DNA from 2 places in the Marinobacter sp. MBR-105 genome. Region 1 is predicted to be linked to the other one. Evidence: riboswitches for the same ligand, from Rfam matches in the RefSeq annotation. Region 1 holds a riboswitch; the other holds the start of a gene.
The links. A riboswitch is a leader RNA that binds a small molecule or an ion and turns the genes downstream of it on or off. The one in region 1 is predicted to bind thiamine pyrophosphate.

Region 1 (3,405 bases):
GTAGGCCGGTGAACCAGCCCTGCCGACCAAACACCGCGATGATGCCGGAGACTGCCACGATGGTGGGTAATACCAGACTCAACTCCATCAGCCGGAGAATCAATTTGCGACCGGGAAAGCCTGTGTAGCGGGCGAGGGCAGTCGCCACCGGGAGCGCCAGCGCCAGGCTTAACAGGACAGATAAAAAGGCCTGCCAAAGGGTAAAGCGGACCACATTCTGGAAATAGGAGCTTTCCAGCGTACTCCCCATGTCCAGCTCGCCGGCCTCCTGAAGGATGCTCCCAAGGCCGAGTGCCACCAGCAGCAACAGCCCGGTGCCGAGTAAAAGGCCGGGCCAGAGTTGCCAGCCAGGATGGCTGAAGGGGGCGGCTCTCGCGTGTGTTGGCATCACTTCAGTCGGTCAGTGCATCAAGCCAGTCGTTCACCAACTGTCGGCGAATGGTGGCAACTTTCGCGGGGTCTATATACAGGGCTTCGGATGGTGTAATCAGCTTGTCGAAAACGTCTGGCAATTCATCGCCAAGATCAACCGCCGGATACATCACATTCTTCAGTGGAATATGACGCTGGAAGTCCGCGGTCAGCATGAAGTCCAGAAACTCTCTGGCAAGTGTCTTGTTATCGGAGCTTTCCACCAGGGCGGCGACTTCTACCTGCAGGTAATGCCCTTCATTGAAACGGGCCGCCTGATAACGGTCAGTTTTGTCGATAGCCATGTGATAGGCAGGCGAGGTGCTGTAAGAGAGGATCATGGGCGCTTCGCCATTCATGAATAGCGAGAAATAACCGTCACTCCAGCTCTGAGTGGTGGCGAGAATCTTGTTGCTGAGCTGCTGCCACTTTGCTGGCGCCTCATCACCATAGACGGTATGCATCCAGAGCAACAGGCCGAGCCCCGGTGTGCTGGTGCGCGGATCCTGAATAATGATCTTGAGATCGTCTGGCGCTTTCACCAGTTCCTCGAGGCTTGAGGGCGGTTCTTGCAGCTGCTCGGTATCGTAGACAAAGGCAAAATATCCCCAGTCATAGGGCACGAAAGTGTCGTCGTCCCAGTTAACGGGCAGTGCCAGGCGTTCCAGTGATTGGCCGTGGCGGCCAAGAAGACCGGTTTGACGTGCGGTCTCCATGGTGCCGGTATCCAGCCCCAGAACCACATCTGCCGGGGTGGAGCTTCCTTCCAGCCGGAGCCTTTGCAGAATATCGCCGCCACTGTCCAGCACGGTGTAATTCAGGGAACAGCCGCATTGGGCTTCAAACGCCTCTTTAACAGCGGGCCCCGGGCCCCACTCGGCGGCAAAGGATGGATGGGTATACACATTCAGAACGGCCGGTTCTTCGGCAGCGGCCATCGCAGGCAGCGACACGGCGAGAAGCGCAGGAATCAAGCGTGAAAACATACAGCGGCACCTTGTTCAGTAGCGGGGGTGCCATGCCGCGAACACCACCAAAGGTGGTGACTCAATCCCTACGCCGGTATTAACCGGGTCAGGTTCCGCGGGTATGGTCTCAGCCCTTCCAGGCACCCCGTTGAGTTAGGCCAATGTTACCACGCCCGAGCCACACCCCGGAATTCGTATGTTTGATTACCGCTTGTTTATTTTTTGTACGGCGATGACGGGTGTCTCATTTTTTATTGGTAGAATGGGGCATTTTTTGTTCTACGGATTTAAACAGCTTCGAGTTGAGAGGTAAGCTTGATGCCCAAGCATCACAAACTACGAAAGATTTCCGCCCTGTTTGCGGGCGCGCTTTTTTCCCTTGGGTTATCGGCGGCAGGCCACGCCCAATCCGGTAATGATGATATGTTTGGCCGCCTGGCCTCCGCAGCACCCAAGTTGAGCCCACAGGTTCTCGAAGCCGCATTGAAAGCAACTCGTTGTGCCATCAGCAATGGCACGGCCATGCCAGAGAGGCTGGCGGTGATCGACTTCTCTTTGCCGTCTTCCAAAGAAAGGCTGTGGTTGTTTGATCTCAATGAAGGCGAGTTGATTCTTCGTGATCTGGTGGCCCACGGTAAAAACTCCGGTAATGCCGAGGCAACCGCTTTCTCCAATATCGAGGGCAGTTACCAATCCAGCATCGGCTTGTTCAAAGCTGCTGAATCCTATCGGGGTTCCCACGGCTATTCGTTGCGCCTTGACGGACTGGAGCCGGGCTTCAATGACCTGGCTCGCCAGCGGGCAATTGTCATCCATGGTGCCGACTACGTTCAGGACAGCTGGGTCACAAAATACGGCAGAATCGGCCGCAGTCATGGCTGCCCGGCGGTAGACAACCAGATCATCAAAACCGTGGTGGACGAACTCAAGGGCGGGCAACTGGTATTCAAGTACTATCCCGATCAGGAATGGCTCCAGGCATCCAGTTATCTGAACTGCGATTCCGCCGGGCAGCTGGCGGGTGCACGTAACGTAACAGCGCAGGCCGGGGATCGATCCTGAATCGTTGCTGGCTAAACTTTGTTCAGATTGTCAGTAAAAACAGAAAGTTGAAAAAAAGGTGTTGACGGCGAAGGCGGAATCCGTAGAATACGCAGCCGTTGATGAGGCAATGCTTCCGAAACATTAGAGCGGGAATAGCTCAGTTGGTAGAGCACAACCTTGCCAAGGTTGGGGTCGCGAGTTCGAATCTCGTTTCCCGCTCCAATTTCTCCAAGTCTCTCAATGCCTCCTGAGAGCAAAAGCCAGAATCCAGGCTTCCCCGGCGCGGTGGCAGAGTGGTTATGCAGCGGACTGCAACTCCGTGTACGCCGGTTCGATTCCGACCCGCGCCTCCATTTTTACTCCCTTATATCAAAGTCTTGTGATCTTGGGCAGTAGTCCTCGGCTGATACTGAAGGCTCATGTCTTCGGGCATATTCATGAGGGCTATGGTGAGTACCTGCAGGGCGAAACCCGTCTCATTAATGCCAGTACCTGCAACGAGCGTTGTATGCCTGAGAGTACTCCGGTGGTGTTAGACCTATCCCTTCAAAAGGGCTGACCTCAAGGACGCCAGGCTATGTTTGTTGCTCATTAACTGCGTGAAGCCAGGGGCTTCATAAATGCCTCTGCCGCTTTCGCCGGCATTGGTTTGGCGTAAAGAAAGCCCTGGGCGAAATCGCATCCGAGATCCCGTATCAGCTTTGCCTGTTGCTCGGTCTCTACACCTTCTACAAGAATGCTCAAGCCGAGACTCTGGCCGACCGTAACCATGGCTTTCATGATGGCCATGTCGCTTTCGTTTTCCATGGCATAGTGAAGAAAGCTTCGATCGATCTTGATGCTGCATACCGGGAGCTTCCGAAGATAAACCAGGGAAGAGTATCCGGTGCCGAAGTCGTCAATGGATATATGGAGCCCGGCAGCCTTGAGGCGCTCCAGTTGCCTGGTTTGGTCTTCTTCGCTCCCAAACACCTCGTTTTCC
Region 2 (3,405 bases), on a different contig from region 1:
ACAGCATTCCAGCTGTTTGTCCATGTTCTCCTTGATCAACTGCATCGGCACATGGCCGGGGCCTTCGATCATGCACTGGACGTCGTGCTTCCAGGCAATTTTGGTGAGTTCTCCGAGAGTTTCCAGTTCACCAAACTGGGCGGCATCATTGGCATCGGCAATAGAGCCCGGGCGCAAGCCGTCACCAAGACTGAAGGAGACATCATAGGCCTTCATGATTTCGCAGATGTCTTCAAAGTGCTCGTACAGGAAACTTTCCTTGTGGTGAGCCAGGCACCACTTGGCCATGATGGAACCACCTCGGGACACGATGCCGGTGGTGCGTTTGGCGGTCAGTGGTACGTGGTGCAGGCGCACGCCGGCGTGGATGGTGAAGTAATCCACGCCCTGCTCCGCCTGTTCAATCAAGGTGTCGCGGAAGATTTCCCAGGTCAGCTCTTCGGCCACGCCGCCGACTTTTTCCAGGGCCTGGTAGATGGGCACGGTGCCGATGGGGACCGGGGAGTTGCGGATGATCCACTCCCGGGTTTCGTGAATGTTCTTGCCGGTGGACAGATCCATGATGGTATCCGCTCCCCAGCGAATGCCCCAGGTGAGTTTTTCCACTTCCTCTTCAATGGAGGAGGTCACTGCCGAGTTGCCAATGTTGCCGTTGATCTTCACCAGGAAGTTGCGGCCGATGATCATCGGTTCGATTTCCGGGTGGTTGATGTTGGCTGGAATGATGGCACGGCCGCGGGCCACCTCGTCTCGAACGAACTCCGGGGTGATTTCTTCCGGCAGGTTGGCACCGAATGACTGGCCGGGGTGCTGCTCGGCCAGCAATCCATTCTCTCGGGCTTCCTGCAGCTTCATGTTCTCCCGGATGGCAATGTACTCCATTTCCGGCGTAACAATGCCCTGCCGGGCGTAATGCATCTGGGACACATTGTTGCCGGGTTTGGCACGCAGGGGTTTGCGCTCGTCCATAAACCGGAGCGGATCCAGAGTCGGATCTTTCATACGCCGGCGGGTAAACTCAGAGGTATACCCTTCCAGTTGTTCGACATCGCCGCGTTCGGCAATCCATGCAGCGCGCACCGGCGGCAGCCCCTTGCGCAGATCAATGCTGGCTTCCGGGTCTGAATAGGGCCCGGAGGTGTCGTACACCACCACTGGCGGATTCTTTTCCCCGCCCATTTCAGTGGGCGTGTCACCCACAGTAATTTCCCGCATAGGCACGCGCAGATCGGCTCGGCTACCCTGCACGTATATTTTTCGTGAGCTTGGTAATGGTTTGATTGCTGCGGAGTCTACTTGTGCGGAATCGCTCAGGTAGGATGGGATGTCCGTCATCGTCTGCTCCCGTGTTTGCTCAGGTGGTCGGGTCGCGTATGACGGAGTTATGCCGAAGGTAATCCGAAACCTACTTCTGGCATGGTTCGTACGGTCTTAATCCCTACGCCGGTATTATCCGGATCAGGTCGCGGGTTCTGCGTTGCAATCTCAGCCGATCACCTGCTTCAGGCGAATCAGCACCCCGTCAAGACGCGATAAATATTCTGTTTTGCTCACAAAATGAGTGAGCTTTTCAAGTGTAGAGACGGGAACGATTATTGTCCATAATGGGCCACCAATACCTTTGGGTCACTATCGGGATAAACCCGCGCTCTACACGTTGACCTGCCGATACCTGTGTCCAGATCATGGATGCCCGGAGATAGTTTTCAGGAGCAATAATGAAGAAACGTTTACTTCCAGGTTTGATCACCCTGCTGGCAGCCCAGCCCGCTTTCTCTCTGGATCTTGTGGAGGCTTATGAGCAGGCACTGTCATATGACTCCGGCATCGCCTCTGCGCTGGCACAGTTTCAGGCCCAGCAAGCCGCCAGCGATGTGAGCAAGAGTACCTTATTGCCGCAGGTTGGTGCGTTTGCCGAAGCCAACCACACGGATTTCGACGCTGAAAACGGCCCGGGAGACAGCTACAAGTCATTCAACTATGGCGTGCAATTGTCGCAACCGGTTTTCCGCGCCGACAACTGGTTCCGCTACGACGCCAGCCAGTTCCAGACCGAAGCCGCCCAGGCCCAGTACAACCTGGCCCAGCAACAACTTATTCTGGATGTTGCAACCGCCTATTTTAATGTCCTGCGCGCTCAGGATACCGTTGCAACAGCTCGCGCGACTGAAGCAGCAATCCAGCGCCAGTATGAACAGGCGCAGGAACGCTTCGACGTCGGCCTGATCGCCATCACCGAGGTGTACGAAGCCCGCGCCAGCTATGACGACAGCAAAAGCCAGCGCATCGCAGCCGACAACCAGCTGAATGTCGCCCGGGAGCAGCTGGCGCGACTGACCGGCGAATACGCCGATGACCTGGAAAACCTGCGCGAGAATTTCCCGCTCGGTCGACCTGAACCCATGAACCCGAATGCCTGGGAGACAACCGCTCTGGACCAGAACTGGTCTATTCAAGCGGCCCTGTCCCAACTGAACGCCAGCGAGGCTAATCTTAAAGTTGCCAAATCCGGCCATCTGCCAACAGTGGATCTGGTAGCCTCCTACGGCGAGTCTGAGTTGGACGGAGCCCGGAACCCGCAGCAGGAGGGAACCCAGGGGGTTATTGGCCTCGAGCTGAACGTGCCCCTCTACATGGGCGGCGGCACTCAAGCCGGCGTGCGCCAACAACGCTCTCTGGTTACCGCAGCCGAGCAGGATCTGAACACCGTCCGTCGCGATGTGCAGGTGAACACCCGCAGCCTGTTCCTCACCGTGAACAACAACGTGGAAACGGCATCGGCCCTGGAACAGACCATCATCTCCCGTCGCAGCGCACTGGATGCCACCCGGGCCGGTTATGACGTTGGTACCCGCAACATTGTGGAAGTGCTGGATGCCGAGCGGGCGTACTACGTTGCCCTTCGGGATTACGCAAATGCACGGTATGACTACGTGATCAATACCCTGCAACTGAAACAGGCAGCCGGAACCCTGAGCCCCCAGGATCTGGTGGATCTGAACAACTGGCTGAGTGAAGGTGCCCGCGGCATAGAAGCCATGGCAGAAGAAGACCGGACACTGGACGACCCTACTCAGTAATCCTGAAAAGGAGAGCCCCGGGCATCACCCGCGATGCCCGGGGTTACAGGCGTTCAATAATGCCTTCGACAACCTTATCAAGGGCGCCACGGTTTTTCTGAACGACACTCAATGCACGCTCTCCGTAGGCCCGACACTCCTCTTTATCAGCCATCAACTTGCTGATCGCCGTGGCCAAAGCATCCGCCCCGTCTATTACCTGAACACCGCCATCCGTCAGCAAGTGTTCAAAAATGGTTTCAAAGTTGAATACGTGGGGACCTGAAAAAACCGGTATTCCCCAGGCTGCCGGCTCCAGCGGATTATGCCCGCCCCGTTCGATCAA

Region 2: linked by a shared signal. The riboswitch ahead of thiC (phosphomethylpyrimidine synthase ThiC) and the one ahead of thiB (thiamine ABC transporter substrate binding subunit) in region 1 are both predicted to bind thiamine pyrophosphate.

The regions. Positions count from the first base shown of each region.
Region 1 is NZ_JBRJHG010000003.1:211,805-215,209, forward strand. It holds gene thiP (thiamine/thiamine pyrophosphate ABC transporter permease) at 1-388, opposite strand, end outside; gene thiB (thiamine ABC transporter substrate binding subunit) at 393-1,397, opposite strand; TPP riboswitch at 1,446-1,537, opposite strand; gene ACSSVV_RS05685 (murein L,D-transpeptidase catalytic domain family protein) at 1,698-2,441, shown strand; tRNA gene ACSSVV_RS05690 (tRNA-Gly) at 2,570-2,645, shown strand; tRNA gene ACSSVV_RS05695 (tRNA-Cys) at 2,703-2,776, shown strand; gene ACSSVV_RS05700 (putative bifunctional diguanylate cyclase/phosphodiesterase) at 3,015-3,405, opposite strand, start outside.
Region 2 is NZ_JBRJHG010000012.1:59,130-62,534, reverse strand. It holds gene thiC (phosphomethylpyrimidine synthase ThiC) at 1-1,335, opposite strand, end outside; TPP riboswitch at 1,419-1,532, opposite strand; gene ACSSVV_RS14400 (TolC family outer membrane protein) at 1,719-3,080, shown strand; gene waaA (lipid IV(A) 3-deoxy-D-manno-octulosonic acid transferase) at 3,124-3,405, opposite strand, start outside.